Regions from separate parts of the Cellvibrio sp. 25HG11W-0 genome, predicted to be linked through region 1. Evidence: predicted binding sites of a transcription regulator. Region 1 holds the regulator's gene; each other region holds the start of a gene.
What was found. Region 1 encodes LexA, which represses DNA repair genes until DNA is damaged. Its sites were predicted from a motif close to ACTGTNTNTANANACAGT; they were not measured.
Positions count from the first base shown of each region.

Region 2: the regulator LexA is predicted to act here: its motif matches at 2,084-2,101, upstream of dinB (DNA polymerase IV).
Region 3: the regulator LexA is predicted to act here: its motif matches at 3,758-3,775, upstream of AC0KUT_RS17870 (YebG family protein).
Region 4: the regulator LexA is predicted to act here: its motif matches at 6,443-6,460, upstream of recN (DNA repair protein RecN).

Region 1 is NZ_CM174230.1:2,055,477-2,063,381, forward strand. Features, by position in the region: gene AC0KUT_RS08485 (hypothetical protein) at 1-327, shown strand, start outside; gene AC0KUT_RS08490 (hypothetical protein) at 428-694, shown strand; gene AC0KUT_RS08495 (cell division inhibitor SulA) at 879-1,301, opposite strand; gene lexA (transcriptional repressor LexA) at 1,294-1,899, opposite strand; gene AC0KUT_RS08505 (DUF2845 domain-containing protein) at 1,987-2,349, opposite strand; gene fliS (flagellar export chaperone FliS) at 2,628-3,014, shown strand; gene AC0KUT_RS08515 (hypothetical protein) at 3,040-3,330, shown strand; gene fliS (flagellar export chaperone FliS) at 3,437-3,832, shown strand; gene AC0KUT_RS08525 (sigma-54-dependent transcriptional regulator) at 4,058-5,509, shown strand; gene AC0KUT_RS08530 (hypothetical protein) at 5,723-5,977, shown strand; gene AC0KUT_RS08535 (hypothetical protein) at 6,032-6,619, shown strand; gene AC0KUT_RS08540 (GGDEF domain-containing protein) at 6,621-7,905, opposite strand, start outside.
Region 2 is NZ_CM174230.1:1,356,736-1,364,640, forward strand. Features, by position in the region: gene AC0KUT_RS05600 (cyclic nucleotide-binding domain-containing protein) at 1-172, shown strand, start outside; gene AC0KUT_RS05605 (hypothetical protein) at 427-1,284, opposite strand; gene dinB (DNA polymerase IV) at 2,112-3,170, shown strand; gene AC0KUT_RS05615 (ExbD/TolR family protein) at 3,615-4,040, shown strand; gene AC0KUT_RS05620 (aminoacyl-tRNA deacylase) at 4,171-4,914, opposite strand; gene tnpA (IS66 family insertion sequence element accessory protein TnpA) at 4,941-5,231, shown strand; gene tnpB (IS66 family insertion sequence element accessory protein TnpB) at 5,231-5,578, shown strand; gene tnpC (IS66 family transposase) at 5,620-7,167, shown strand; gene AC0KUT_RS05640 (aspartate aminotransferase type Ic) at 7,283-7,905, opposite strand, start outside.
Region 3 is NZ_CM174230.1:4,253,155-4,261,059, reverse strand. Features, by position in the region: gene AC0KUT_RS17880 (TonB-dependent receptor) at 1-1,321, opposite strand, end outside; gene AC0KUT_RS17875 (glycerophosphodiester phosphodiesterase family protein) at 1,666-2,943, opposite strand; gene AC0KUT_RS17870 (YebG family protein) at 3,421-3,732, opposite strand; gene murJ (murein biosynthesis integral membrane protein MurJ) at 3,951-5,555, shown strand; gene ribF (bifunctional riboflavin kinase/FAD synthetase) at 5,713-6,663, shown strand; gene ileS (isoleucine--tRNA ligase) at 6,708-7,905, shown strand, end outside.
Region 4 is NZ_CM174230.1:4,597,976-4,605,880, forward strand. Features, by position in the region: gene AC0KUT_RS19335 (M23 family metallopeptidase) at 12-533, opposite strand; gene AC0KUT_RS19340 (CPBP family intramembrane glutamic endopeptidase) at 549-1,349, opposite strand; gene AC0KUT_RS19345 (hypothetical protein) at 1,484-2,191, opposite strand; gene dnaJ (molecular chaperone DnaJ) at 2,288-3,400, opposite strand; gene dnaK (molecular chaperone DnaK) at 3,559-5,493, opposite strand; gene grpE (nucleotide exchange factor GrpE) at 5,712-6,287, opposite strand; gene recN (DNA repair protein RecN) at 6,496-7,905, shown strand, end outside.

The sequences.
Region 1 (7,905 bases):
GATGAGGCCGGAGTAAAAATTGAACGAGTTGCCAGCTTCGAATTATTTGAGGTGCGCCGTATCTCAGCAGTAGAAAATAGTGTTCTGCAGCTTAATACCGATAGCTATCAGTTATTGATGGTAATTCATGGAAGTATATCTTTTGTGATGAGCGAACAGCTCGGGCTCTATCGAGAAGGTAATGCTGAAAATAGTTTTTCAGCGGGGCAGGCAATGCTATTGCCTGCGGGTTCCGGTATTTTAAGCTTTAACATCGAGGTCGAATGTTTGCTGTTGTTGGCGTTGCCTAGCGCGCTAGCCAAACATCAATTAAAAGCTGAAATTTAGTAGCCAGCTATATTTAATTCATCTGCCCTATGTTTGGGTGCTAGAATCGCGCCCAATTTTTTTATGCTTGTATTATTTGTTGTGTATTTTTGAGGTGTTTATGTCGACTTTTTATGAAATTATTGAGCTAATAAATGGCGATGTAGCCCTACAGCGACCAGATGGCGAAAAAAATGAGCCCATGGTCACAATTCGCTTTTCTGCAGAATCGTTGGCGTTTTTAGGTGAAGCAAAGTTTACTGTTGCTAAAGCTATGATTGAGGCTGGTATGGATGCGGTGGGTGATTTGACTGAGCTACAAGCAGATGCAGTGCTAGACGACATGCCAGATGAAATCGGTGGTCATGAAAAATTGATTTTACACTGAGTTGCCTTAAATCTATCGTTCAATAAGAGCCTAGGTGAATGTCGTTTTTTAGTTTGTGTTGTGCTTGATAGGTGGAAAGTTCGCGTTATTACCTTACTTACTAAGGTACCTTTCTGGTTTTGATTCTTATAAGACTCCTTCCTTAAAACCCTGTGTTATTGTTTTGCGAGCTAATACCCCTTAATTAGCGCACGCGTAATAGCAGGCATTGGCATTGTCCTTCTGCTGCTGCACTTTCAAGGTGTATGAGCTCTTTGTCTGTTAATTTACCGGGGCTGGCGATGACAGTGTGACTATTGCCGCTAGCGAGTGCGTTATGGGTTACGCGCAAGAGTTGCGGTAGGTCTTGGCAGTGCACTAGACGAATGTAGCGAGTGTTGACACCATAGGCTTCTAATAAACTGCGGTCGACATTATGCGGTGCAACCCACGTAATCCAGCGATCGCTACAGCTATTGCTTAAGAATGCAATCATAGGTAATAGCAGTACCAGTTGCTCAGGTGCATCACTGGTGAGTACCAACTCTGTGACCCCACTGGTTTGCTGGGTAGATTTATGGTTAATGGATGCTGTGTTAGTGGTAATTTGATAGGCGATATTAGTCACGGCGAATTACTCCTACGCTTAATCCTTCTATAGAAAATTCTTGGTCGCGCATATCGACATGAATAATGTCGAAATCAGGGTTTTCTGGGAGAAGTTCAATCTGAGCGCGATTACCACTGCGTCTGAAACGCTTCACGGTTACTTCTTCGCCAATGCGTGCAACAATAATTTGCCCATTTCGTACTTGATCTGTTCTGTGTACGGCCAGCAGGTCGCCATCCATTATTCCAGCATCCTTCATGCTCATGCCGTTTACACGCAAGAGATAATCTGCACTGGGCGAGAAGAAGCTGGAGGGTATGTTGCAATAGTCTTCTATATGTTCTTGCGCCAGTATTGGGTTGCCTGCAGCTACACGTCCAATGATTGGAATGCCATTGTTGGTGGTTTCAGGAAGGCGTATACCGCGTGATGCTCCTGGTATGACTTCAATAGCCCCTTTACGTGCAAGCGCCTTTATATGCTCCTCTGCCGCATTGGCTGATTTGTAGCCTAGGATATTGGCAATTTCTGCGCGAGTAGGTGGGTAGCCAGTTTCTTCTAAATGTTGTCGGATTATCTGTAAAACCTGTTCTTGGCGGTTAGTAAGGTTAAGCATAGGCACTCCGAGTTATCTGTTTATTTATACAGTGATTGTGATTATATACAGTATTCTCGTGTGTGCAATAGTTTTTCGAATTGGTTGTTATTTAATCCTGTCGCCGTACTTCATATCGACTAATTGGCCTTGGGTGAAGTAAAGGTGAGTGATAAAACGCCCCTTTCCAGGGCTGTAGCTCCATACGTCTACATCTATACAGCTTTGGCTGACAATATTGATTTGTGTATTTTGAGTGCCATTTTGAACAGCCTGAATTAAGGGTGGGTTTTCGATTGGTTGGCAAAAGTGATCAGTAGCCACGGGTTCGCCGCACTTCTCGGTAATTTCGAACTTCGTATCGCCTATTTTTGCGAGTTTGCCTTGGCAGCGTAAGGACTCGGCGCGGCTAGGTGTGCAAATGAGGCTTAATGTTAGGGCAAGGCTGGCTGTTTTTATAAGGTTTTTCATTGATTTTTCCTGAAAAAATAGTGACCGCTGTGTGAGCTAAATATTCCGTTTTTATGTCTGAATAGCTCCTGAACTTTTTTATCGATAACGCCGTTAACAGAAAGGATTTTTTGTATTTACGTTAAAGATTTTGCTGGTTCAGCCGCAACCTTAATTGGGGCGAGTAATAAGTGTTTGGCATCTTAATGTGACAGGAATGTTCGGTTTTTTTAAAGCCTAGCCAGCCTAGATACTTTCTTTTTAATTTAATCTGTCTGTCAATTTAATAAGGGTATGCGATGAATTCTTTCTCTGCAGTTCAAAGTTATTCCAACGTGAAAGTGCACTCTGGCGTTGAAGAGGCTTCACCGCACAGGCTGATTCAGATGTTATTCGAAGGTGCACTAGAACGTATTGCTCAAGCTAAGGGCGCTATGGCGCAGAATCAAATAGCACGAAAGGGTGAATTAATCGGTAAGGCAGTCAATATAGTGGCGGGTTTACAGGGCAGCTTAAATGATAAGGACGGGGGCGATCTGGCACTTAATCTTGATAGCTTGTACGACTATGTTATTCGCCGACTAACCCAAGCAAATTACGAAAATAAGCCCGAGTATTTGGATGAGTGTGGGCGTCTATTGGGGGATATTAAATCATCTTGGGATGCTATTGCCGCCCAAGTTTAATTCTAAGTTTTAGGAGGCGAAATACATGAGTATTAGGTTGATTGATGAGCCAGAGTATTCTGGGGTAGCGGGCATAGCCGCTATGCGCTCCTTACAGTCTGAGCTTAATCGGGCTGTTAAGGATGATGATTGGGCGAAGATTCGTCATCTGGATGCTATTTGTGTACTTCTTATTGAGCGTGTTATTGCAGCCAATCGAGATGATAAGACTACGCTCGTTCTAGCGTTGAGCGAGTTAAAGGGCGTATATGCGAATATGATTGCACAGTGTCAGCAGGCAGTTGATGCTATGGCTCATAAAGTCGTTGGGGCATGATTTTAGGTGTTCAGTTTTTAAAAACTGTTTTTTATAGCAAGACTCGCAAAAAATGCTCAGCCCTGCTAGCCTTAGGACACTATTTATCCGCCTAGGAGTTGTTTTTGTGTCTAACTATAACCCGCAAGAAGCACTGAAGCAGTACCGTCAGCTTGGCATTGAGTCGGAGGTTAATCATGCGTCACCACATCGCCTGATTCAGATGCTATTTGAGGGTGCTCTAGGCCGTTTAGCTATTGCTCAGGGTGCACTAGAGCGCGGTGATGTCGCGGTAAAAGGTGAGGCGTTGGGTAAGGCCATAGGGATAGTTTCTGGCTTACAGGCTTCACTGGATATGTCGGCAGGCGAGCTTTCAGATAATCTATCTGCCCTTTATGATTACATTAATCTTCGCTTATTAGAAGCTTCGCGCCAAAACGATAGTGAAAAAGTGGCAGAGGTTATTCAGTTGATTAAGACGCTTAAGTCTGCTTGGGATGAAATCGCTGTAGAAAAATCATGATTGTTTTACAGTGTGTACTCCATGATGAGTCACGCTCACACTAAAAATTTGACTAATATATATACTAAGATTTTTTTCTGTTTGTAATCGACAAAAACTTCCCGCCATAAATTTGACTAAGCCACTTAGCTCGACTATTACTTACACCCATAAGTCATCTCGCCGTCTTTGCTTAGGCCGCTGTTAGGGCTGAAGGTTTTAATACGAAATGGAAAGGTCTTGGGTATGTGGCATAACAATAAAGTATTGGTCATTGATGACAATCAAGAGCGTCGTCACGATCTCAAGGTTCTTCTCGATTTTCTTAACGAAACCACGCTCACCGCGGATAGCGAAAGCTGGAAAGCCGCAGTTGCGGAAGAAAATGGCGGCGAAGATTATGTTGTTATTTTTATTGGTGATATTCGCGACAGTAAGCATGATTTAAGTGCTTTGTTAAAAGAGATTCGATCTTGGAATGATGAGATTGCGGTAGTCTTGCTTAGCGAAGCACTACAACAGGAAGCGGCACAGCTTGAAGACCCTCATCGCATAATGGTGATTGCAACAATCCCCATGCCTCCCACATATAATAAACTGGTCGATACCCTGCATCGTGCTCAGCTTTACCGCGAAGCACAATCCTCTAGTAAACGTCAGCCTCAGCATCGTCCAGTGCATTTATTTCGCAGCTTAGTAGGAACAAGTCGTGAAATTCAAAATGTACGCGAAATGATGGCGCAGGTCGCCGATAAGGACGTTTCGGTATTAATTACTGGCGAGTCGGGTACCGGTAAAGAGGTAGTTGCGCGTAACTTGCACTACAACTCTCCTCGTCGCGACATGCCTTTTGTACCGGTAAATTGTGGTGCAATTCCAGCGGAGTTGCTTGAGAGCGAACTGTTCGGCCATGAAAAAGGTGCTTTTACTGGGGCGATTAATAGTCGTGCTGGTCGTTTTGAGCTAGCTGAGGGTGGCACGCTATTTTTAGATGAAATTGGCGATATGCCGCTCAATATGCAGGTTAAAATTTTGCGGGTGTTGCAAGAACGTTGTTTTGAGCGCGTAGGTAGCAATAAAACACAAGCTGTCGATGTGCGTATTATCGCCGCAACGCATCGTAATCTAGAACAAATGATTATTGATAATAGTTTTCGTGAAGATCTCTATTATCGTCTTAATGTATTTCCTATTGAGTTACCTTCACTTAAAGAGCGCTCAGAAGATATTCCTTTGTTGATGAATGAGTTAGTGGCGCGCATGGAAAGTGAGCAGCGCGGTTCAATTCGTTTTAACTCATCAGCCATTCTTTCCCTATGCCAACATGAGTGGAGCGGTAATGTTCGCGAGTTAGCAAATTTGGTAGAACGCATGGCGATCACGCATCCCTATGGTGTAATTGGGGTGCAGGATTTACCACCTAAGTATCGCCATGTAGATGTTGATGAGGATGAGTTTCTTGTTGCAGGGGAGCAAGGCGCATCAGGTGGCAATGCTAGTTATGTAAATATGAACGATACGCCGTTATTGCCCGAGCAGGGGATAGATTTACGTGAATACATTACCAATATGGAAATGAGCCTGATCCAGCAAGCACTCAATGATTGTGGCGGCGTAGTGGCGCGCGCTGCAGATAAGCTGTCTGTGCGCAGAACTACCTTGGTGGAGAAAATGCGCAAATATGATATGACGCGCTAAGCTTACCTTAGGTCATGTTATGAAAGGTGGCTAAGCCACCTTTTTTTATGTCTGTCATTGCAGCTGTTTGTCGCCAGAAGTAAGAGAAGAGGGCTTGCTTCTTAAGTTTCCAGCAGGGTTTTATTCGCGGTTTATCAAGTTGTTGTCGAGCTATTAATACTGGCCATAAAGATCAATCTATCTTCTTGGTGCTAATAGGGTAGCAGTTTTAAAATGCATAATAATCTATGGTTAATTGTATTCCTCTTATGTGGACCAGTAATTTTTGTTTCTTACGCAGATGCTGGTGTGCCGCAAAACAGTGCGGCTGAGCCTATGGTATATCGTTATTGGGATTGGGGGATGTCAGAGCGGCGCGATAATTATCAATACCAATTATTGCAAGCAGCGCTTGTTACGACTGTGGAGCAATATGGTTCCTATAAACTGGAACGGGTTAAGGTTAGTTTTAGCACCTCAAGAGCATGACGTGAGATAGGGCGGGGCAATATAATTAATGTCCATGTTGGGCCTTGGCGTCCGATGGATGAAAAGCTCCCGTTGGGCAGTGAGCCGAGCATTAGAATTGATGAGCCAATTTTTAATAATTTATTTTCTTATAGACGTCTTATTGTGCGTGTAGACAGTGCAGCACAGTTCATTGCTATTAATGAGGAGCAACAATTAAAAAATTTAGTGGCTGGGCAAGGAAAGGGCTGGGTCGATGTGAAAATTTATAAAGCAAATGGTTATAGCGTTAATGACGATGCCAATGCATCTAATTTATTTGCCATGCTGAAGGGGCAGCGATTTGATTATGTACCTGTTAGTCAGGTGGAAGTTGAAAATATTCTGAATCAGTATGGTGATCATCTTGAAGTCGCGCCTCAGCCGATAGTTTTTTTCCCTATGCCTATGGTTTACTACGTTTCAGCTAAGAAGCCGATACTAGCGGAAAGATTAAGGTTAGGTTTGGCTCGCGTTAAAATGTCTGGGCATTTGGATAGCTTATTAAATCATTATTTTTTTGATGAGTTGAGTGTGATAAAAAAGCTGGAAAAGAAACGTTTATATTATTTAACCAACCCATTCTATGAGATCCCGCAGGGCGGGATGCCCCCTCGCAAGTGATTTAATCATTGTCTGCCAATATGACTTTATTTCGACCCTGATTTTTGGCTTTATATAGAGCTAGATCTACGCGTTTGAATGCACTAGGGAAATCACTATTATTACAATCACCTACTCCAAAGCTCGCGGTGATAGTGATGTGGTTTTTGGTGTTGAATGCTATGTCATTCATGGAGATTTTAGTGCGCAGTTCTTCAGCGAGAGTTAGTGCTTCATCAGTGGTGGCTGCGGGTAATATTATTAAAAACTCTTCTCCTCCCCAGCGCCCAATAAATTCATTTTCAAGTGAATTGTTCTTGATCAATTCTGCAGTTTCTTTTAGTACTATATCGCCGACATCATGCCCATAGGTATCATTGATATTTTTGAAGTGATCAAGGTCGATAAGTATCAGCGACATCTGTGGTACCGGTTTTACCGATGGGACCCTTGAGTCTTGGGTGAGTGATGTGACTATTTGATCCAGGCCAAATCGATTAAAGAGTTCTGTCAGTGGATCAACAGTGGATAAACGACGAAACTTTGAGCTCTCTAGCTGCAGACGTTTATTGTCGTGACTCAGCGTATCAATGACCTCTAAGTCGTGTTGGTTTATTTTTTTTAGTAGATGTAGTTGATTAATTGCATAGATAAAAATGCCTGCGAGCCAAATACTAAATAGCCCAAGGTACCATTTGTCTTTTGCGATGCGCTCGCCGATGAACTCAATTTTCTCGATGGTGATGTCATGATCGCCCTCGGTCATGGGGTAGGAGAAATCAATTCCCATGCCGACCACATTGCTCAGATCTGGATGTGCATATTTACGTGGTATTTTGTAAGCTAAGAGCCACCACTCAGTAACGGTGAATTCGTTTAAATTGATCGTCACATCTTTTTCAAGGTCTACAGTGGGAAGGAATACAGCATTGTATTTAGTGCTGTTCACGTCGCCAGCCTTTGAGTAGTGCGGATTAAAGTTACGCGCAAATAAGCGTAGTTTAGGTGCTTTACCTTGGTAGTTGATCTTCATTTTTATACGCTCATAGCGTGAGAGGTCTAGGCCTTTTGTTTCTGATGTCGCTAAGGTGCGATTGAAACTACAGTAATAGTCATTGTCGACAAAACCTTGTGGGTAACTACAACGAAAGCTAAGTTTTTCTCTATCGAGCCATTGGCCTGCTGGTTCATTGTTAGAGAGTTTTGTCGAGTAAATGTTGATTTCACTATCGTTAAAGGCAGGCACTAGCACTAAGTGTTTTTCGGGTATAAAACGGTAGGAGTAGAGTGCAATTATGGTTAATAAA
Region 2 (7,905 bases), 700 kb from region 1:
GGCGAGTAAGCATCGGCAAGTACGTCTTTATGCTGGCCCGAAGGATACCTTTGGTGAGCTGTCTTCGCTTTATGAGCAAGCTCAAGCCCTTGCGTTACTTCTATTGGAGTGGAATAAAGAGTTTGGTGTGTTGTCGACGGAGGTGGCTCCTACAGGAATCGGGTCGGTGTGATCATGCGGCGTAAGGTATGTTCATTTCTTTGAATTGATGCAGTTATTGGTTCGTTCTTCGCAGATGAGTATTACAGGCTTATTTTATGGCAAGGCGTTAAGGTGTATTTTACTTTAGCTATTTTTAGAGTTAATGCCTGAATGGTGGATAGAGGGCTTGAGTTTAAAGGCCAAATTGAACAGAGTGTTAACCACCGACAATAAAAAAGAGGCGCCTTTGGGCGCCTCTTTTTTATTGTCGGTGGTGCGAAAGGGTTAAACGGCAGTAACTGCTGCTGGAGCCTTAGGTTTGCGACCACGTTTAGTTGCTGCAGTACCGGCAGGCTTCTTAGCTGCTGGCTTGCGCGCTACTTTTTTAGCGGCAGGTTTGGCTGCTGCTTTTTTTGCAGGGGCTTTTTTGGCTACTGGAGCCTTTTTAACTGCGGCAGGTTTTTTAGCGGTTGCTTTCTTGGCTGCTACAGCGGTTTTTTTAGCGGCTGCTTTTGCTTTCAAAGTTGCTTTTTTAGCGGCTACTTTTGCTTTAGCTGCGGCCTTCTTCTCTGTTGCTCTTTTTTTCAGTGCTGCTTTTTTTGCTGCCAATTTAGCGCGGGTAGCTGCTTTTTTGGCTGCAAGCTTAGCTCTCAAAGATGCCTTCTTGGCTGCTAGCTTAGCGCGGAGTGCTGCTTTTTTCTCTGCGACTTTAGCTTTTGCTGCAGTTTTCTTGGCGGCAGCCTTCAGGCGCTTAGCGACAGCAGCTTCTGCTTTTGCAACGGCTTTGTCGTGTGCCGCGGCAAGTTTGTTAGCTGCTTTAACTGCTGCAGCTTCTTTTTTGGCGGAAGCAACAGCTGCTTTTGCAGCGTCAGCTACTTTTTTAGCGCTTGCTACAACTACTTTAGCAGCAGCAGTTTGTTTAGCTGCAGCTGGGGTTTTCTTTTTGGCAGCTGCAGCTAATTTGCTTTGTGCCGCTTTTAATGTTGCGCCAGCTTTAGCCGCATCTTTAGCTAGGCCAGCGATTACTTTAGCCGCTTCTGCAGATTGAGCTACGCGTGCTTTTGCCAGTTGAGTTTTAAGTTGAGCCAATTGCTGTTCCAAGCTTGCAACAGGATTAACTGAGGTTTGTTTACGTGCAGCCATGGTGTGCTTCCTTTATGATTTTTGAAAGGTATAAAAATGGATTAAAAGTCCAACATGTATACGTTAAAACTTTATGAAAAAAATTCAAGTTTTTTGCGTCAAATACTTAATAAAAACCTGTTTTTTTTGTTGTTTTTAACAAAAAACTATCGAAAATTGTCTTTTACACAATTTTTCTAGAAAAACATCCTGCATTCGCATTTTATTGGCGCCCTTAAAAAATTGTCATTTTAAGTTTTGGTTGATTGAAATAATGAGTTTATGAATTATTAAAAGGGGAAGGTGGTGGCCGATAATGAGTAATTTGATAATCAAAGTAAATGATTTTAAGTGGGTGGTTATAGCTAGAGTCAGGATCGCTAAGTGCAGGTAGTTTTTGTGGCAGTGTCATTTAGGTGGAGGGGAAATGCTTTTCAATTTTTAATCTTTAGGTCGTGATGAGGCTGCCTTCGTGAGCGAGAGGTATTTATGGGTGATTATCATTGGGGAATATGTCACTCAATAAGCGGATGGTACAACACATAACAGATTGGACAATTGTGGTTTTCCATCGTTTTATGATGGATATGCAATGGTTATAGGTAATGAATGTATTGCACTCTATTTCTAGTAATCACTAAGGGCTAACAAATAAGCGCTGATCCAAAGTGAGATTGTTAGCAGCAAAAACGCACCGCCTAGCGATTGATTGATTTTATTGTTCGCTTACTTTGTCATTTTCTGGTTGTTGCTTGCTTTGCATGGCAGTTTCTTTTCAAAAGTTGGGGGCTTTGGTTGAGATGGTCTGCAAAGTAGATATACTGTCTGCATATACAGCTGGTGTGTTTATGAGAAAAATAATTCATTGTGATGCAGATTGTTTCTTTGCTGCAGTAGAGATGCGAGATGATACTTCTCTGCGAGGGCGCCCAATTGCCGTTGGTGGCAGCGCTACAGCGCGCGGGGTTATTTCTACGTGTAACTATGAAGCTCGTCGTTTTGGTGTGCGCTCGGCTATGCCAGCGATAACGGCACAGCGGTTGTGCCCAGGCTTGATTCTTTTACCGCATCGAATGGATGCTTATCGCGATGCATCTTTGAGAATGCGCCATATTTTTTATGAATTCACAGATTTGGTGGAGCCGCTTTCACTTGATGAAGCTTTTTTGGATGTGAGTGATGCCTGTGTATTTCAGGGGAGCGCCACACTCATCGCAAAAGAAATTCGTACACGTATTCGGCGTGAAGTGGGAATAAGTGTTTCTGCGGGTGTAGCTCCGAATAAGTTTATCGCCAAAATAGCGAGCGATTGGAATAAGCCGGACGGGTTGTGCGTAGTAACCCCAAGTCATGTTTCTGAATTTGTGGCGCGGTTGCCAGTTAAAAAAATTTATGGCGTCGGCCAAGCGTTGAGTGCGCGCCTGAGTGAATTGGGGGTGGAGACGTGCGCTGACTTACAAAAATTTTCCATATTTGAGTTGAGTCAGCGTTTTGGGCAAATGGGTAAGCGATTATTTGAGCTGAGTCGAGGTGTGGATGACCGCGAAGTAGTTGCTGGGCGCAGGCGAAAATCCTTGAGTGTCGAACATACTTTTCCGCAGGATCTTCCGGGTGTGGCTGAATGTGTGTTGCGGCTACCAGAGTTGGCTAAAGAATTAAGCGCGCGCTTGCATCGACTTGAAGAGGGTTACAGTGTAATAAAGCTGTTTGTTAAAATGAAGTTCACTAATTTTACATCCACCACTATAGAGCGGAGTGCGTCCGATGTGGTGGTGGAAGATTTACAGGAATTATGTGCTGAAGCATTTAAACGGGTTAATTTGCCTGTGCGACTCCTTGGTGTTGGTGTTCGCTTTGTAGATTTACGTGAGGATAGGGCATTTGTGCAATTGGATCTTTTTAATTGAGTGGCTTCTTTTGTGGGTAAGAGGGCGTACTAAGATTGGATGCAAAAAACTAAGTGACAGTATATGCGACCTTGCAAGCAAGAAAAATTGTCGCCCTAGTAGCTCTGTCGATGTTGGGAATGTCGAGATGCCAGAATCTATGACCTGATATGGGCGCGTGGTTGATATGTTTGGTCATGAAAAGCGTTTATGGTGGTATCTGCATGGCCTTTGGTGGGGTATGAATTCGGCGTAAAAGCGGAATAGTGAGTTATATCCCATACCTTAAATTGTTCTATGTGGGTTAATAAGTGAGCTGTTTTCTGTGGGTGAGTTTGTTTGGGGGTATAAAATCGCTAAAATGATACCAATAAAGCATTGGTCTTTCGGCGCGCAAAACTGTTAGAATCGCCTGCTTTATACTACCCTTATCAGAACGTTATATAACATAGAGGAGTGCCCAGGGTGAGTCGCAGAAAAAAAGGCTATAGTGCTGATGATGGCAACGAGATCGATTTGACGCCCATGTTGGACGTTGTGTTTATCATGTTGATCTTCTTTATTGTTACGGCATCATTTGTAAAAGAGATAGGTATCAACCCTAACGTACCTGAACCCAACAAGAATCCTCCACCAGATGAAGCCCCACAGAATATTTTGGTGCGTATTTCTGCTGATAATCAAATTTGGGTTATGGAGAAAGAGGGTGAGCGCCGTGTGGATGCTCGCGCTATTCGTTCAAATATTGAGCGTCAACGTGCTGAATTGCCTAAGGCAGCTGTTATTATCCAAGCAAGTGTGAAGGCTAATACCGGTACTTACGTTGCTGTGGCTGATGCCGCACGCCAGGCTGCTGCACCTAATGTGGTGATGATTCCTAGCGATAAATAGGTAGTATGCGTATTTAAAAGCCGCCTTGATTGATGTCTTGGCGGCTTTTTTTATGGGCCTTAGTTACTGATTGTAATTACTGATTGTGAATCTAAGGCCTGTAAGTGCGAGGGTGGGCATAACTCAAGGTCTAGAGTTCGTACTCTTGTCGTTGGTATTTACGAGGTAAACGGCTTTGGCGGGTTCGCTCCGCGCTAAAATGTTCGTGAAGTTTATTTTGCATCAATTGTGCAAAGTCAGGTTGGTTAAGACAGATAAGATGACGATGATCGCCTGCTTCAATATAAACAGATTCGGCCCCTGATAGCGCATCATCCCAAATGATATCTAGGCCATAGGCCTCGCCTAGGGCGGGAATAGCGCCTGTGGCACAGTCTTGAAAGATTTCGGCTAGTTCTTCTTCGGCAACTAATTCCATGTGACGGTCAAATATTTCGTTGAGCGTGCGCCGTAGAATTTTATTGCGAGTGGGGAGTAGGCAGAGGACGTAGTGGAAATCTTCATCGCGTAGTAGTACGCCTTTAGCAAGGCAGTGATCATCTATTTTCGCGACTTTGGCGGTGTTGTAGGTGCCTTCGCAGTATTCGTGCTCCAGTAAGGTGAATTGGATTTGTTTCGCTTTTAAATATCGTTCTACAGTTGCAGCAACGCCCATAAAAAGTCTCCAGTTGCGCAGTGCGCAGAGAAAGGGGTTAAACACTACCTGTATGTAATAATTGAATCCAATCAAAGAGGGTTTTGTGGTGTCGAGATGACCATCACTTACTGAGTATAGGTTGAATTTGACGTAACAAACCGAGAGTTTTGGAATAGCTTTGTGATTATTAGGTAAGCGTCCAATAAAGCACACATTCCCATTTTGGCCACCAATCATTAGCCTAATCCTTTTTCAACAGAGGAATGATGATGGCCAGATTAACACAAGAGCAATGGCGAGCACTGATTAAGGAGCAAGCCGCCTCAGGACAAACCGCGAAGGCATTTTGCGCAGAGCGCGAGATTGATAATAAATATTTCAGTACACGCAAAAAGCAATTGGCGACGCAACCCGCAGAAAATCGCTTTGTTGCGATAACGACAAAACCCCTCGAAAACCAAAGTATTCAGCTTCACATCGGTGCCACACAGCTGCGTATGCCCACGGGAGTATCGGCGCAATGGTTAGCGGACGTTATTAAGGCGCTTGCATAATGCGCTGCTTTGTTGATCCGCCTGCTATTTTTCTGTACAAGGATGCTATCGATTTTCGCAAATCCATCAATGGCCTCGTCGTAGTGATAGAGCAAGCGTTGGAGCGCTCGGCATTTGAGCCTGCGCTGTATGTATTTTGTAATCGCTCGCGCGATAAACTGAAAATTCTTTATTGGGATGCTACAGGCTTTGTACTCTGGTACAAACGTTTGGAAAAATCCCGCTTTAAGTGGCCAACACAAATTCAAACTGCAACACTTACCTTGAGTGAACAACAATTACAGTGGCTGCTAGGCGGTTATGATGTGATTGGGCATCAACCGGTATTTTTTCAGCAAGCCAGTTAATTATTTTGATGTAACCTCGGTGGTCGTAGTAAAATACGGCCATGCCAAACTCTCATAAATTACTTGTCGAAATTGATTCGCTTAAAGAGCGAAATAAAATATTGGAGCAAGAAATTCGTTTTCTGCGTGAGCAATTCAAGCTGGCGCAAAGCCGCCAATTTGGCACGTCTTCAGAAAAATCCCCAGATCAACTTGATTGGTTATTTAACGAAGCGGAAGTAATAGTAGACGAAATCCGTGCAGACAGTGACGCAGAGATAACAACAGACGCTACAGCGGCGGATATCACATCTGCCGCCACTTCAACTAAAAAGAAAACCGGCCGTAAACCATTGCCCGCCGATTTGCCGCGTGAAACACGCATAATTGATATCGCTGATACAGAAAAAATGTGCCCTTGCTGTAATGGCGACTTACACAAAATCGGCGAAGAAAAAAGTGAACAACTAGAATACATTCCCGCCAGTTTAAAAGTCATTGAAACCCTGCGCCTGAAATACGCCTGTCGTCAGTGCGAAAAGAACCATACGAATACGCCGATTGTGATCGCCCCTGTGCCAGCCAGCCCCATTCCCAAAAGTATGGCCACGCCCAGCTTGCTGGCACACATTATCGGCAATAAATACCAATTGGCACTGCCGCTGTATCGCCAGGAAATTATTTTTAAGCAACTGAATATCGACCTCAATCGCAACACCCTGTCCAACTGGATAATGCGTAGTGCGGATGTTCTTGAAAGGCTATTGCAGCGATTAACAATAACGCTGCTAACACAAACCGCCATCCATGCAGATGAAACGCCAGTGACAGTGCTTCAGGATGACAAAAAAAATTACATGTGGGTCTACTGTAGCGGCAGAGATTCTCCTGATCCGAACAGCTCCGCGAACAACATTGTGATTTACGACTATCAACCCAGTCGCGCAGCTGCTTGCCCGAAAGAATTTCTAAGCGGCTATAAAGGCTATTTACAGGTTGATGGTTATGCGGCTTACGAAAGCACTCAAGCAACACTGGCTGGTTGTATGGCTCATGCACGCCGGAAATTTACCGATGCGCAAAAAGTACAACCAAAGGGCAAAGTAGGCCGTGCTGATTGGGCAGTGGCGCACATTCAGAAACTCTACCGTGTGGAAGCGCTACTGAACGACAAAACACCGGAAGAAAAATATACCCTGCGGCAGTTGCATGCTGTACCGCTGCTCACTGAATTTAAAGCATGGCTCGATAAATCAGTGGAACAGACGCCCCCTAAATCCACATTAGGTCATGCGGTCGCATACACGCTGCGACAATGGAGAAAGCTCACTACCTACACACAACACGGACAACTGTGCATCGACAATAATCGCGCGGAGCGCGCCGTAAAACCCTTTGTGATCGGCCGCAAAAACTGGCTGTTTAGCAACACCGCCAGCGGTGCGAGAGCCAGCGCGATTTTATATTCGATTATCGAAACGGCTAAGGCAAATGGTCTGAATCCGGTAAAGTATGTTGAGCATTTGCTGACAGAAATCCCTAAGCGCAATACAGATGATGGACTTGAAGATTTGATGCCTTGGCAAGTAAATCTAGGTGTGGTTGGTTAGACGCTTACATTATTAGAATGCTTGGGTATGAGAGATTTTTCTATTTGTTGATCGACCATAAAAAATGCCGCTACGTTAGCGGCATTTTTTATGGTGTTTATAGCAATTAATGCAATTAACCAATATTTGCTAATTGTTGTCTAACAGATGCTAATTTAACGCAAACAACAAATACTTCCATGGCACCAACCACTTCAGGTACGGTTGGGACCGAAGGCGCAATGCGAATATTGCGATCTTCAGGATCTTTGCCGTAGGGATAAGTTGCGCCAGCAGGTGTTAATTTTACGCCTGCTTCAGCAGCTAAACGCACAGTTTCTTTTGCGCAATTGGCACGGGTGTCGAAAGAGACAAAGTAGCCGCCTACAGGTTTTTCCCAAGCACCCAGATCCGTTCCATCAAAGGCTTTGCTCAGTGCAGACAATACGGCCTCAAAGCGTGGGTTCAATAGCTCTGCATGTTTTGCCATGTGGCTCATAAGTGCTGCTTGATCAGGCAGGAAGCGTGTGTGACGAATTTGATTCACTTTATCTGGGCCGATTGTGCAGGCATTTAAGAATTTTTTAATACCTGCCAAGTTGGCGGCGCTTGCGGCTATAAAGGCAACGCCTGAACCAGCGTGGGTAATTTTTGATGTAGATGCAAATTGCACCACTGAATCTTCAGTGCCGTGACGCTGGGTCGCTTCAAGAATGCTGGCCAATACCGGTGGGTTGGCAATTAAGTCATGTACCGAAT
Region 3 (7,905 bases), 2.2 Mb from region 1:
CCTTTAGCGCAGCACTGTTGTTACCTATGCGCGCGGTCATGAGTAAGTCATTGCCGGGTGCGTAAGCCAGACCTGAGTTCGCATAAATCAATTCGAGTTGGCTGGCACCATACTGCGCAGCAATGGGGGTTTGACCTTGGAGGAATGTGCTGGTACTCGCAACGGTAACTGGCGAGACATCGTTGCGTTGCGATGCGGTATCCGAGAGGCGCAGTGTGTTGCTCATATGCCAATCAGAGGCCAGCTCTTGTTCCAGTTTGATGCTGAGTTGATCTCGCTGTACCTGAGTGCCTTCGGCGCTGTTAAATAGGTAGTTGCTGCCATCGGTGCGCTTTATCGGGATTTTTTGGAATTCGGGGCCAACATAGTTGCCGCTGGCGGCGTCGTAGCCGGCGACAGAGTTAATACTGCCATCCGCGTTTTTTTGCAGGGGGCCGTCAATGTAAAAAGGAACTGTGTCGTCCAGATGTTTAAGGTCAATATTGATGTTGCCCTTGTCCCAGTCGCGCGCTAAGCCAATACGCAGTTGCCCGCCCTGATAAGCGTTATAGCCTGGGTCGCGCAGACCTTCGCCTTCGCGGTAAAAACCGCCAATACTGGCCTTCCAACCATTGCTTAACGGTGTGCCATACCAAAAGTCGGCGCGGGTTAAATCATCATCACCGATAGAGACTTTAACTAGGCTGGATGCCGTATCGCCTACGCGCCGGGGAATAAAATTAATCACCCCCGCTGGTGCATAAGCGTAAAACGTGGAGGAGGGGCCACCGCGCACAATTTCAATGCGCTCAATGGTTTCATCGAGACGAAAGCTTTGATCGCTGGTCATACCATTGGGGTAGGGGTCGTGCTGTACCGGTATGCCGTCTTCCAATAGGTTGACTGATTGAAAGCCGCTGTTGGGTATGCCGCGCGCGCGAATATTTTCACTGGCATCGCCGCCAGAGCCTTCAATCCAAAAACCGGGTACTGCTTTTACCGCATCGACTACTGAACTGGGAGCCTGCATACGCAGTGTTTTTGCATCGATGCGAGTGATGGAGTAGCTGGTGTCGACTTTGGTGCGCTCACCGGAGCCTACGCGGCCAGTGGCCACAGTAACTTCCAATAATTCCTGCAGTGACATATGAAATAGCTCGTTGTCGGTCGGAGCGGCAGCTAGGGCATGGGGAGTATAGGTTGCGGTAAGTCCGAGAGTAATAAGCGGTAGGCAGAGTTTAAGCAGCTGCTGAGGCATGCGAAGTGTTTTTGTGGGATTGCCCAGCGCTGCTCGCGCGCTGCAATAGGTGCGGCCTGCTAGGTGCTTTATTTTTATAGTCATGTGGAACCTTGATTGTCGTCTAGATTAGCAGTATGCAAATTCCAGTATAGACAAGCATTGTGTTTAGTCGCGCTTTTATGTTGTTGATTGCTTTGATTATTTAACGCGGGTATTTATATTTAATATGTTGTTTTTGGTGCCAATTTTTTGGTTTTAAATGTTGTAGAAAAGGCTTGTTTTGGCGAGGATTTTTTGCTGTCAGAAAATTGCGTAAAATTATTATTTGATCGAAGGGCTCGCGGGTACTCTATTTAATAAGAAAGATTGGGTAGATATTAATGCGCCAAATTAACCCTCGCAGGAGGGGTAGTTTGGCGCATATATTGTTGTTGATTTAGTGCAGCTTAGCGTTTATTCATGCAGCTAGCGTAATAACTCACGCTCGCCGGCCAATCTGAAAACACACCTATGACACCTACATCTTGTACTAGCACATCGAGTGCGTCCATCATGTCGCCGTCATTATTTAACGCTGAATTTATGGTTTGGTAGTACCAGCCGCCGCCATTTTTTAGAGGGCCAGCGCGTTCAAATGACCAGGTAATAATATCTAGGCGAGCCGCTTTTGCATTTTGCGCGTAAACAGAAGGAATAATTTTGTTGTTTTTATCTAGTGCTAACAATGCCCAAAGTGGCGGTGCGACTATATTGAAACCCTCGTCGGCGTAAAGCTGTAGGTCTGTTGCGCTGGGAAGTTCGCTCGGGTCGTTGGCATCATCTAAGTAAACGGCTTGTTTGCCAAAGTCGGGGTTTTTACTGATCCAGTAGCGAATGTCTTGAATGTCAAATGATTGCGCCCATACGTCGCGCGCTTTGATGCCTGCAGCGCGATATTCATCGATCATTTGCTGGGCATACATGGCTTGGGTGTAGGTTCCTTCAAAAGGCATAGGCACGCTAGCTGATTTTAATTCTGGGGTGAATTTCACGCCTAATTTTTTTAATAGTTGAATACTTTCTTTGTGGCTTAGCAGTGTGCCTTTGTTTGCATATAAATCGGTGCGCCATGCGGCTGTGCCTTGTAAATATTCAGCAGGGGTGTTGGCTTTCGGGTTGGAGGCATCCATTTTACCTTGTAGGCTTTTAAATTCCGCGAGGGTGATGTCTGATGCGCAGCAAACTGCGCTGGCGGGTTTACCGGTAATAGGGTCATAAGGTGAAAATGGCTGGCTGCATTTTGCGGCCAGTGCTGGCACGGCGAGAATATTGGTGGTGGTGTGCAAATCGCATTGCGAATGGCGACATACCAGCTCTTTGTCTTTGGTGAAGGTGACATCGCACTCGACTATACCGGCGCCCATTTTGGCGGCGGCCTCATAGGATTCTTTCGTGTGTTCAGGAAATTGTAGTGGTGCACCGCGATGGCCAATAGAAAGCTTGGTTTTTTTGAACGGCCCGTTAGCGCAACTTTGCAGTTTTCGTTTGAGCGGGCTTTCGTCCATGTCTTCAACTAAATAAAAAGGGCGCGGGCCGAGCTGAATGGTGTCATCGCCATTTTTTTTATCATTGTGTTGAGGCTTGCGGTCATAGCGATCATTTTTATCGCTATGCGCCAGTGTGGTTAGGGGGATGAACATCAAACAAAATGCCAAGCAGGATAGCCGTGAGAATAAAGGTCGCATACTAAACTCCGTATAAATTGAGGTGAACAACTGTACCTAGGGCAGGTAAGGTCAGACCCTAACGGCTTAATGTGAAGTTTTTGGGCAGCTTTGATGACAACTTGAGGTCGCCATTGTTTTTTGCGAACTCGCGTTAGGTTTTATGGGGGATGTTTTTTAATGGTGGAGAGAAAAAGCCACCGCACCCTTGAGGTGTCCGTGGGGACTAGGTGCGATGGCGAAAGCGACTCCCGCTGTTAACAACTTATGGCTGATAGGTTGCAATGGCTGGAGTGTGTGGAAGCGAGCCTGCGTGAACAGGCTCCATAACATAAACAAACCTAAGCGTGGTATTCAAAGGTTTGATTTCCTCGGGGTCGGTAATGCACCCTAAGGCCAAATACATTGTGGGATGTATTTGGTTAAAAATCTGCGCGGCTATCTTGTGTCCTTGTCCTTGACGGCCTGCCCAGATTAATAATGCGGTTTAACGGGTAGCTAGTCGTCTTGTTGAGCGTCTCTGCTGCTGAGCGCTTCTTTAGAATTGATTGTGACTGGCTTCTCATAGGTAAAGGGCTGCAGCAGCTCATCGGGCTTGCCTTTACAGGCTTTGGCGAGCAGCTCGCGCCTTTGGGCCAGCAATAGGCCAATCGCCTCACTTTGTTGTTCATCGATGCCGGGAATATTTTCTTCAATTAATTGGGTAATATTGGCGGCCAGCTCCAGATATTTATCGTGTTCTTCTGCGACTTTTTTATCTTCAAACATACTGCCATCCCGATCACATAGCCAAACGGCGATTACTGCCATTGTTAAAATCCTCGAAAGTGTTGTTACTGTTTTTATGTACAGTATATTTGGTGTGGATACTTGTCAAGCTTTCTTTCCGTCGGGTTTTTCTGGCGAAGGCTTGGTGGGTTGTTGGCTGAATCGGGCTTGCCTAATTTGATTGGCTGGTGACTCTCAGGTTGTGCGGATCTGTGTTAGCCGTAGATAATGCCGGATTCATTGCACCTTCGGGGTAACTTGTGTCAGATTCTGATTTGTCTTCTTCGCCCATTCCGCCTAAACAGAAACCACGCAGCCTGTTGCGCTCCAGTTTGCTCACTGGCTCTATGACCATGAGTTCGCGGGTGCTGGGTTTGGTGCGCGATATAGTCTTGGCGAATGTGTTGGGCGCAGGCCCGATCATGGATGCTTTTGGCCTTGCGCAAAAAATACCCAATTTTTTTCGCCGCTTGTTTGCTGAGGGTGCTTTTTCGCAGGCGTTTATTCCGGTGTTGTCGGAGTACCGTGAAAAGGGTACTCATGCGGCGGTAAAAGAATTGGTGGATAACGTTGCAGGCTGTCTCGGCTCTATTTTGCTGCTAATGACGCTGCTGGGTTGTGTGGGTGCGGCTGGGCTGGCGATGGTGTTTGCGCCAGGTTATTATGTCTCCTCGCCCGAGAAGTTTTCGCTGCTCACTGATTTGGTGCGCATCACCTTTCCGTATTTAATGCTGATTTCGCTGACGGGTTTTGCCGGTGGAATTTTAAATAGCTATGACCGCTTTGCGATTCCGGCGATAACCCCGATTTTTCTCAATATATTTATGATCGCGGCGGTCTTGCTGGTTGCCGACTATTTTCCGAACCCAGCCTATGCCTTAGCTTGGAGTATTGTGGTGGCGGGGGTCTTTTCGCTGCTGTTTCAGTTACCCTTTTTACGCCAAATTCACCTGATGCCATCGCCTAAGTTAGACTGGTCGCACCCCGGGGTAAAACGTATTTTGGCCTTGATGGCCCCCGCGCTCTTTGGTGTTTCGGTGAGCCAGTTAAATATGTTGCTGGATTCGGTGATTGCTACCCTCTTGGGTGATGGTGCGGTGAGCTGGCTGTTTTACTCAGATCGCCTCGTCGAGTTGCCCCTAGGGGTGTTTGGGGTGGCCATTGCTACCGTTATCATGCCGAGTTTGAGTCGCCAGAGCGCTGTGCAGGCGGGCGAGAAATTTAGTCAAACACTCGATTGGGCGCTGCGCTTTGTGGTGTTAATTGCGCTGCCGGCAACCATCGCCCTGGTGATCTTGGCGCAGCCGATTCTGTTTACCCTCTATCACCACGGCAAAATGGAGGAGCCGGCTATTTTGATGTCCTCCTACAGCCTTAAAGGCTATGCCTTGGGGCTCTTTGCCTTTATGTTGATCAAGATATTGGTGCCTGGTTATTTTGCCCGTCACGACATGAAGTCCCCGGTACGTATCGGCATTATTGCGATTGCTGCCAATATTCTGATGAAGCCCTTGGTGGTCGTGCCGTTTGTGTTTTTATGGGGCTTGGGCCATGTGGGTTTGGCGCTCACCACGGCGCTGGCGGCCTATGTGAATGCATTTTTGCTTTATCGCGGTTTGCGGCGCCAGCAAATCTACCAACCCGGTGAGGATTGGCCTAAGTTATGGCTGCGCTATGGGGTGGCGAATTTGGCGATGGCGCTTGTCTTAATCGGCTTTTTGCAGCTTTGGAGCGATTGGTCTCACGGCCACACGCTAACGTCTATTTTGCGTTTGAGCGTGGTCTGCGCGGCTGGTTTGGTGGTTTACCTTGCGGTGCTTTTGTTGTTTGGCGAACGCATCAAACACTACCGCGCGCGGGATTAATCCCGCGGAAATGGGGCAATTGTAATTTCGTGCAAAAATTGCTCGGGGTAGGCTCAAGGGTGCCTGCTCCTGTATACTGCCTGCCTTTTGCGTAAGCGTCTGATGCCTGAGCCTCTGGACGTGTTTGGCGCCATTTTGGTTGAGGTAAGTGCAAAGCGTGAATCCGGCAGCAGGTGCGTTTATTCGTGGGTTACATAACCTGCGCCCTTGGCATAGCGGCTGCGTGGCGACCATTGGTTCGTTTGATGGCGTTCATCTCGGTCATCAGGCGATATTGCGCCAGCTTATCAGTAGCGCGCGGGAGCAGCATTTGCCTGCGGTCGTCATCGTCTTTGAACCTCAACCCCATGAATTTTTTTCGGGTGAAAAAGCCCCCGCGCGGCTCATGCGTTTACGCGAAAAGCTGCAGGCACTCTTGGCTGCTGGGGTTGATCGTGTACTCTGCGTGCAATTCAACCAAACACTGCGCAGCCTTTCGGCAGAGGCCTTTGTTGAAAAAGTGCTGATTGCGGGTTTAGATATTAAACACTTAGTCGTAGGCGATGACTTTCGTTTTGGCTGCGACCGGCGCGGTGACTTTGCGCTCCTGCAGCAAATTGGTGCCGAGCGCGGTTTCACTGTAAGTGATACCCATACCTTGATGATTGCCGGTGAACGTGTTAGCAGTACGCGTATTCGTCAGCTGTTAGAGGCGGGCGAATTTGCTCAGGCGGAGCAGCTCTTAGGTAAACCCTATAGTATTAGTGGCCGTATCGCCTACGGCCAACAGTTGGGGCGTAAGCTCGGCGTGCCTACGGCAAATGTGCATTTGCGCCGCTACCGCTCGCCGTTACAGGGAGTGTTTTGTGTCACGGTAAAATTTACCGATGGCTCCGCGCATCAGGGGGTCGCCAATGTTGGCGTGCGCCCCACTGTCAGTGGTGAGAAGAAACCCATTTTAGAAGTGCATCTGTTTAATTTTTCGCGCAGTGTGTACGGCGCTATGATTGATGTGAGCTTCCATCAAAAACTGCGCGACGAGCAAAAATTTAGCTCACTTGAACAGCTGCAGCAACAACTGCAATTGGATATATTCCAAGCGCAAGAATTTTTCAAAAAGATGAGCTGAAATAATTTCTCTTTAACTTTTTTGTTAACAAGTAGACCCGAATCATGACCGACTACAAAGCAACACTGAATCTGCCCAATACTGACTTTGCGATGAAGGCTAATCTCGCCCAGCGCGAACCCGGCATGTTAAAAGTCTGGCAGGAGAATAATCTCTATCAACAAATTCGCGCGGCGCGCGCTGGTCGTGAACAGTTTATTCTGCACGATGGCCCACCCTATGCGAACGGCGATATTCACATTGGTCATGCGGTTAACAAAATTCTTAAAGACATTATCGTTAAGAGTAAAACCCTAAGCGGTTTTGATTCGCCCTATGTGCCCGGTTGGGACTGCCACGGCTTGCCCATTGAGCACAATGTCGAGAAAAAATTAGGTAAGGCTGGCGACAAAGTCGATGTTAAAACCTTCCGCCAAAAGTGTCGTGAATATGCGGCTAAGCAAGTTGCTGGCCAAAAGGCAGATTTCATACGCTTGGGTGTGTTGGGCGACTGGGATAAGCCCTACCTCACCATGGATTACAAATTCGAAGCCGATATTATTCGCTCGCTGGGTAAAATTGCCGAGAACGGTCATCTGCACAAAGGCTTTAAGCCTGTGTATTGGAGCGTGGTGGGCGGTTCAGCCTTGGCTGAAGCGGAAGTCGAGTATCAGGATAAAACCTCATTCTCTATCGACGTGAAATTTGCTTTTGTCGATCAGGCCGCGGTTGCAAAATCTATCGGTGAATTGGCGGGCAAGGGGGCGATTTCGCTGGTTATCTGGACCACGACGCCGTGGACCTTGCCGGCGAACCAAGCAGTCTCTGCCAATGCCGACGTAGACTATGCACTGTTGCAAGTAGGTGATGAACGCTTGCTGTTGGCTGAAACCCTAGTTGCGAGTGTTGTGGCGCGCGCAAAAGTTGAGAGCTACGAAATTGTTGGCCGCGTTAAAGGCGCCGCCTTAGAAGGCATGCTCTTGCAGCATCCTTTCTATGCGCGTCAGGTGCCGATTTTGTTGGGTGATCACGTCACGACGGAGGCGGGTACGGGTTTTGTACATACTGCGCCGGATCACGGTGCTGACGACTTTACGGTGGGTGTGAAGTACGGCATAGGCACACTCAATTATATCGACGATAACGGCTACTATCGCCCCAGTGTTGAGTTGTTTGCGGGCGACCATGTTTACAAAGTTGATGAAAAAGTTATCGAACTTTTAATCGAAAAAAATGCGCTCTTAGCGCAGGGGAAAATTACCC
Region 4 (7,905 bases), 2.4 Mb from region 1:
AATGTTGAACATTAATTTGTCAGCACCGCTGCAGGGTTGAGATAAAACATTTTCTTCCATCCTTGGCTTGATGCATCGGCTCGCCACACATAGGGCACTAGGGTCACAACAGAATAGTGTAGGTGGGGCGGCTTGCCTTTGGCATTGCCGCTATCGCCCAAGCGCGCAATTTTTTTACCAGGCCACACGGGTTCTCCAATCAATACAGAATCACTCGATAAATGCGCGTAATAATGTAGGCGCCACTTAGGCCCAAGCACCGCTACCACCTTGCCACCGAGCGCTAAATCGCCGCTAAAAAGGACCACGCCATAGGTAGTAGCCAATACCGGCGTATTCATTTTCCCAAAAATATCGATGCCTTTATGTACACCCGATTTTCCCCAAGGCTCAAACCAAAACGAATTTGCATTCCAATCATTAGTCGTCGCGCCCTCTACGGGAATAACCGGCAACTCTGGCAGTAGTAATACCACGCAAAATATAATCGCCGCTATTTTAAGTTTGCGCCATTTTTTGAACATAGCTGCCATAGTAATTCCGCCCCACTAAAGGGGATAGGTTAGCAACGAGAAATGAATTTGATTGACCAAGAAGTGAATCGCGACCGGATAGAAAATATTTTTGCTCAGGGTATAACTTAAGCCATACAACAACCCCGCAAGCCCATAGACCCAGACAGCAGCACCGCCAATGCCTGCGTGAATAGCCACAAATATTGCCGTTACCAGCAGCAGTGGAATCAGCTCCTGCACCCAGCGATTGCCCGTGATGCACGCCAAACCATTGCGCAGCTGCTGTTGCAGCAGCAAACGCATAAAGGCCTCTTCCGCAATCGACATCACCAACAGATTAACCAATGCGAACTGTGTTATTTGGGCTAGAGTTTTAGGCTGAAAACCTAAACCAAACACGACCATAGCAACGCCAATAATCAGCGCGGGCGCCAAAATCACAAGCGCGTAGCGCCATTGCACTGCCGCAACAAACTCGCCAACCGCACGCTTTGGCCACAATAAAAACAGCAGACAAAAACCGAGCATAGATTTGGAGATATTCACATAAAGATCGAAACGCGACGCAAGCCCACTCGCATCCGGCAGCGAAAATAATAGCGGGTAAGAAAATCCGGGCGGGCGATAGGTCGCCACCACATAGACCAGAGGCACCAGCAGAAAAAACACCCCAAGCCGCACCCAAGGTTTGAGCGCCGCCCGTGGTAAACACCACGCCAAGCCCGCAACAGCCAGCAAACCCAACGCATTAACCCACGCCAACCACCCAACAAATGCAAACGTTGCTAGGAGCACAGTAAAAATAGCCGTTATGGTGATTTTCTTTTTATTCACATTATTTTTCTTGTAGAAGCTATTCAGTTGGAAGTTCGTTGGATCACAAAATAGATTGAACATTAATATGGCGGCGGGTTGCTGCGCGAACCCACCCTACGCCCGGATAAAATACCCGCCGAATAATCAACACCTCAGCTTTTCGCAAGCAACACATACCACCCATTCACACTCGGATTGCTCGTAGTAAACCCAGAACTACTGCTTGCACCAAAAGGCCACCACTCCTGTAACGCCATTTCGGCTTGGATATAGGACCAAACTCCAACTTTAGTTTCGTATAGCCTAATTTCACAGATTCCCGCCTTGCATTGCAAAGAGTCAATCTTGATATATTTAGAGTAGGGAGTTCCTGTAATACCATCCCACAAATGATTTTGAATTGTTTTTTCCCACTCAGTCTGCACCTCAGCTTCAGCAAAGGCGCTGTATTTTTCTCGCAAAGCTCCATGATTATTTTTCAACTGCTCTGCGAATGGTTTAGGCAGAAGATTGTCAATTTTCTCTTCTGATATCTCTTTATGCGCGGCATCGCTTATATGCTCAGCATTTGAATCGGTAGAACTAGGCGATGCCAGTACCCCCACTTTAGGGTCTATACTTTCAGCTGATGCGGATAGTGTCTTTTTAGGTATTTTAACGCTGGAAATAATAGGGCTAGAAGGTTGTTTTGCTTTAGATAAATCGACTTCTACTGATGAAGACTCAACATGCAGAATTTCCGAAGAGGAGCTCTCATCCAATGGCAAAGCAGTATCTTTTTCTTCGGTGTAAATATTTGCGCTCATCACCCCAAAAACATAAGCAACAATAACGAACAACAAAATGCCATATCTATTCATTTATCTTCCTTAAAAAATCAGCGCATTAAAATAAAATAACAATTGACTATAAAAAAGCCGACTCTCTCGAATCGGCTTTAATTTTTTCAAACTTACTTACTCACCAAAAAACTTCTTCACCCCATCAAACCAACTCGACTGTTTGGGCGAGTATTTTCCGCCTTTCATGGTCGCTTGGAATTCTTTTAGGAGATCCTTTTGTTTGCTGGTTAGGCTTACGGGGGTTTCTACTACGACACGGCAGAGTAAGTCGCCGACACCGCCGCCGCGCACGGGGGTAACGCCTTTACCACGCAATTTAAACAGTTTTCCGGTTTGCGTTTCCGGTGGTACTTTTAATTTTACGCGGCCATCAAGTGTGGGCACTTCCAGTTCGCCGCCGAGTGCTGCGTCGACAAAGTCGATGGGCACTTCACAATATAAATCCGCACCATCGCGCTGAAAAATATCGTGCTTGCGCACACTGACCTGTACATACAAGTCACCGCTCGGGCCGCCGTCTGGGCCTGCTTCGCCTTCGCCAGTTAAGCGAATGCGGTCACCGGTATCGACACCGGAAGGCACCTTAACCGAGAGGGTTTTGGTTTCTTCTACGCGGCCTTGGCCGTGGCAAGATTTACAGGGGTCAGAAATTAAAGTGCCGCGCCCGCGACAGGTTGGGCAGGTTTGCTGCACCGAGAAAAAACCCTGTTGCATGCGCACTTGGCCGTGACCAGCACAGGTGCCACAGGTCATGGGCTTGCTGCCCGCTTTTGCACCAGTGCCCGAGCAAGGCTTGCAACCGACAAGCGTTGGAATTTTAATTTGTACGCTGGTGCCTTTTACGGCTTCTTCCAAACTTAGGTCGAGGTTGTAGCGCAAGTCTGAACCGCGCGCGGGGCCGCCGCGTCCACGACCGCCGCCGCTACCACCAAATATATCGCCAAACACATCGCCAAATATATCGCTAAAGTTGGCGCTTCCGCCGCCCATGCCTGACTGCTGGTCTACACCGGCATGACCATGGCGATCGTAGACGCTGCGCTTTTGCTCGTCGGAGAGCACTTCGTAGGCTTCATTTGCCTCTTTGAATTTTTCTTCTGCGCTGGGATCATCTGGGTTGCGATCCGGGTGAAATTTCATCGCAACACGGCGATAGGCTTTTTTCAATTCTGCTGCAGAGACATCTTTAGCGACGCCGAGCACTTCGTAATAATCACGCTTTGCCATAATTAAACCAGACCTATTACACCTGTTAATAAATTGTCGGGCTGCCGACAATTTAGTGTTTCAATTCTTAAACTGCTGATAACACAAATGCGGGCAAGCCCGCATTTGTGTTTTGATCCGAAGATCGGAGTAATCATTACACCTTAGTGTGCAGTGATTTACTTATCTTCTTTAACTTCTTCGAACTCAGCATCTACCACGCCATCATCTGCGTCTTTGCCGCCAGCTTGTTGTGCGCCTGCACCCGCTGCGCCGCCCTGTGCGCCAGCAGCTTGCTGCTCGGCGTAAAGTTTTTGCGCAAGTGAACCTGAAGCTTCGGTCAACTTAGTGGTTGCTGCTTCGATCTGTGCAGTGTCTTCGCTTTTCGCCGCTTCACGCGCTTCGGTCAGAGCAGCTTCAATCGCCGCTTTCTCTTCTTCAGTCGCTTTGTCGCCCGCTTCTTTCAAGGTTTTTTCGGTGGCGTGAATCAAGCCTTCCAGCGTGTTACGCGCCGTCACAACTTCAGCAAATTTGCGGTCGGCATCAGCATTAGCTTCTGCGTCTTTTACCATTTTTTCGATTTCTGCATCACTCAAACCTGAGGAGGCTTTAATCACAATGGACTGCTCTTTGCCAGTGGCCTTGTCTTTCGCGCTTACGTTCAATATACCGTTAGCATCGATATCGAAGGTTACTTCAATTTGTGGCATACCACGTTGCGCCGGCGGTATATCGCTCAAATCAAAACGACCGAGTGATTTATTTTGCGACGCTTGCTTACGCTCACCCTGCACTACGTGAATAGTTACGGCAGATTGGTTGTCATCCGCAGTTGAGAAGATTTGTGACTTCTTAGTGGGGATGGTGGTGTTTTTGTCGATCAACGGTGTTGCTATGCCGCCCATGGTTTCAATACCCAAAGACAATGGCGTTACGTCCAACAACAATACGTTGGTGGTATCGCCCGACAATACTGAACCTTGAATGGCTGCACCGATTGCTACTGCTTCGTCTGGGTTTACGTCTTTGCGCGCTTCTTTGCCAAAGAAATCGGCAACGGCTTTTTGCACCATTGGCATACGGGTTTGACCGCCGACCAAAATAATATCGTCGATTGCTTTGATGTCTAAGCCTGAATCTTTAATCGCTTGCTTCACTGGCTCCATAGAGCGAGTTACTAGGTCTTCTACCAACGACTCTAATTTAGCGCGAGTCAGTTTTACCACTAAGTGTTTTGGGCCTGATGCATCAGCGGTGATGTAAGGCAGGTTCACTTCGGTTTGCTGGCTGGTAGACAATTCGATTTTGGCTTTTTCAGCAGCTTCTTTCAAACGTTGCAGCGCCAAAGGATCGTTGTGCAAATCTATGCCGGAATCTTTCTTGAAAGTTTCTGCGAGGAATTCGATCAAACGCATATCGAAGTCTTCACCACCCAAGAAGGTGTCGCCGTTGGTAGAGAGCACTTCAAATTGGTGCTCGCCATCTACGTCGGCAATTTCAATGATAGAGATATCGAAGGTACCGCCACCCAAGTCGTATACCGCGATGGTGCGATCGCCCACGCCTTTGTCCAAACCGTAAGCCAGTGCGGCAGCGGTAGGTTCGTTGATGATACGCTTTACGTCCAAGCCGGCGATGCGGCCCGCATCTTTAGTAGCTTGGCGCTGTGAGTCGTTGAAGTAAGCAGGCACGGTAATTACCGCTTCGGTCACTGCTTCGCCGAGGTAATCTTCAGCGGTTTTTTTCATTTTCTTTAAGACTTCAGCAGAAATTTGTGGCGGTGCTTTTTTATCGCCCTTCACTTCTACCCATGCATCGCCGTTGTCGGCTGCTACGATTTTGTAGGGCACCATTTTGATGTCTTTTTGCACTACGTCGTCTTTGAACTTACGACCAATCAAACGCTTAACCGCGTACAAGGTATTGTGCGGGTTAGTAACTGATTGACGCTTGGCAGATTGACCTACCAAAATTTCATCGTCGTTAGTGAAGGCAATAATGGACGGGGTAGTGCGATCGCCCTCGGCGTTTTCGATAACTTTTGGCTTGCCGCCTTCCAATACTGATACGCAAGAGTTGGTAGTACCCAAGTCGATGCCGATAATTTTACCCATGGTGGTGCTCCTAAAAAATCTCAATGCTGTGTATTGCTCAAGTGCGTTCTTGATTGAACTGCACCGAATTCTGGTTTACTAGCTCTGATTGCGCGCTAACGTCGGTGATTTGCGCTTTCATTTGCTGTTGTTTTCTATATTGGCGCGAGCATTTTAAATTCAAGTGCTGCGCCTAAAAAATCCACAAAAAATTTGTGGATGCTGCCATCAATCGCTGTTTATGGAGCCTTGGATACCACCACCATGGCAGGGCGCACTAAGCGGCCATGCAAGGTGTAACCCTTTTGGAATACGGTGAGCACGCTATTAGGCTCAGCATCGGGGTTAGGCACAGCGGAAACAGCTTGATGCAGATTGGGGTCAAAGGGCTCGCCCTCTGGATTAACCACCACGACTTGATGACGCGCGAGCGCATCGACAAACGATTTATGGGTTAATTGAATACCTTCAATAATCGGCGCCAAGGCTTCATTAGTTTGATCGATTGCCGCAAGCGAACGCTCAAGGTTGTCGACTACGGGTAACAGGTCGTTAACCATCTTCTCCAAACCAAATTTATGCGCTTTTTCGATATCTTGCTCGGCGCGACGGCGCGCATTTTGCGCATCCGCTTGCGAGCGCAGAGACTGCTCTTTCGCCGACTCAAACGCGGCTGCCAAGGTCGCTAACTGCGCCTGCAGTGTTTCTACAGTAGGTTCACTGGTAGGTTCAGCACCGGCTTCGGCTTGCGCTTGATCCTGCGCCAACTGTTCATCAGTGGCTTTTTGCGTTTCGCTGTAATCTTGATGTGACACTCTTATCTCCCCTTGTGGATCCGGCGCAAGGCTAAATCAGAGCCTGCGCAAACTATAGTCTGCTGCCTATATGGGGTTGCGCTGAGTGGATTCAAGCGCAAGGAGTGCGTTTGCCGAATAAAATTTTGTCGCCCTCTAGCTCCGCCCATACAAATACTGTATAAATAAACAGATAAAATACGATCAATTTGTTTCGCTGGAGCCAACTATGCTCACTCATTTGAATATTCAGAACTTCACCCTCGTCGATCACCTCGATTTGGATATGAAACCCGGCATGACGGTAATCACCGGTGAAACAGGTGCTGGAAAATCGATAGTACTCGGCGCGCTCGGCTTAACGCTTGGCGACAGAGCAGAGGCAGATAGGGTGAGAGCAGGGGCGGCGCGAGCGGATATCACTGCCAGCTTTGATACCAGCCGCATCCCCAGCGCACAGGAGTGGTTAGTCGCCCACGACTTACAACAACTCGACCACCCGCAGGAATGCCTACTGCGCCGTCTCGTTAATAACGAAGGCAAATCCAAATCCTACATAAATGGTCAACCTGTCACCCTGCAGCAATTGCGCGCACTGGGCGAGATGCTGATTGATATTCACAGCCAGCACGAACATCAATCGCTGCTGCTAAAAGACACTCATAGACGCTTATTGGATGAATCTGCAGGGCAAACGGAGCAGGCCAAAGAAGTGCGCCTCGCCTTTCGCGAATGGCAAAGCCGCCTTGAGCACTATGTAAATTTGCGCGATAACGCCGCCGAAGTGGGGGCCCGCTTTCAGTTGCTGAGCTACCAACACCAAGAACTCGAACAACTTAACCTAGGTCAAGACGAGTTAGAGCACTTAGAAGCCGAGCAACGCAGCCTAGCCAATGCAGAGGATATTTTGCGCGGCAGCCATCAAGTCGCCGCCGCCTGCAGCGACGAACAACAGGGCTTAAGTGTCAACCTACACCGCGCCTTGCAAATATTGCGCGGCCTACCCGAAAAATCGGCCAGTCTGCGTGCAGCAGAGGAACTACTTACCAGCGCACAAATTCAAGTCGAAGAAGCCCAGCATGAGCTAGACCAACACATTGACAGCTTCCAACTCGATCCCGAGCGCCTTGTTATTGTCGAGGAGCGCTTGAGCGCTATCTATGATGTGGCGCGCAAGCATCGCCTTAAACCCGAAGACTTGACTGCGCTTATGGCGCGCCTAGCCACTGAATTAGAGCAACTCGACGGCGGAGATGCCAAACTAGATCAATTGGCCAAGCAAGTTGCCAGCGCAGAAAAGGCTTACCTGCAGCTGGCCCAGCGGTTGTCGACTGCTCGCACCAAGGCGGGAGCCAAACTAGCCTTAGCCGTTAATCAACAACTACAAGCGCTGGCCATGAGCAATGCGCAACTCAGCGTTAGCCTCACGCCTCTAGTAGACAAAGCCAGCGCCAATGGCCTCGAAGAGGTCGAATTTCTTATTAGCACCAACCCTGGACAACCACCGCGCCCACTCGCCAAGGTTGCCTCCGGCGGCGAGCTCTCGCGCATCAGCTTGGCTATTCAGGTAGTTACCGCACAAACCTCGGCCACACCTACACTGGTATTCGATGAAGTGGATGTCGGTATCGGCGGTGCC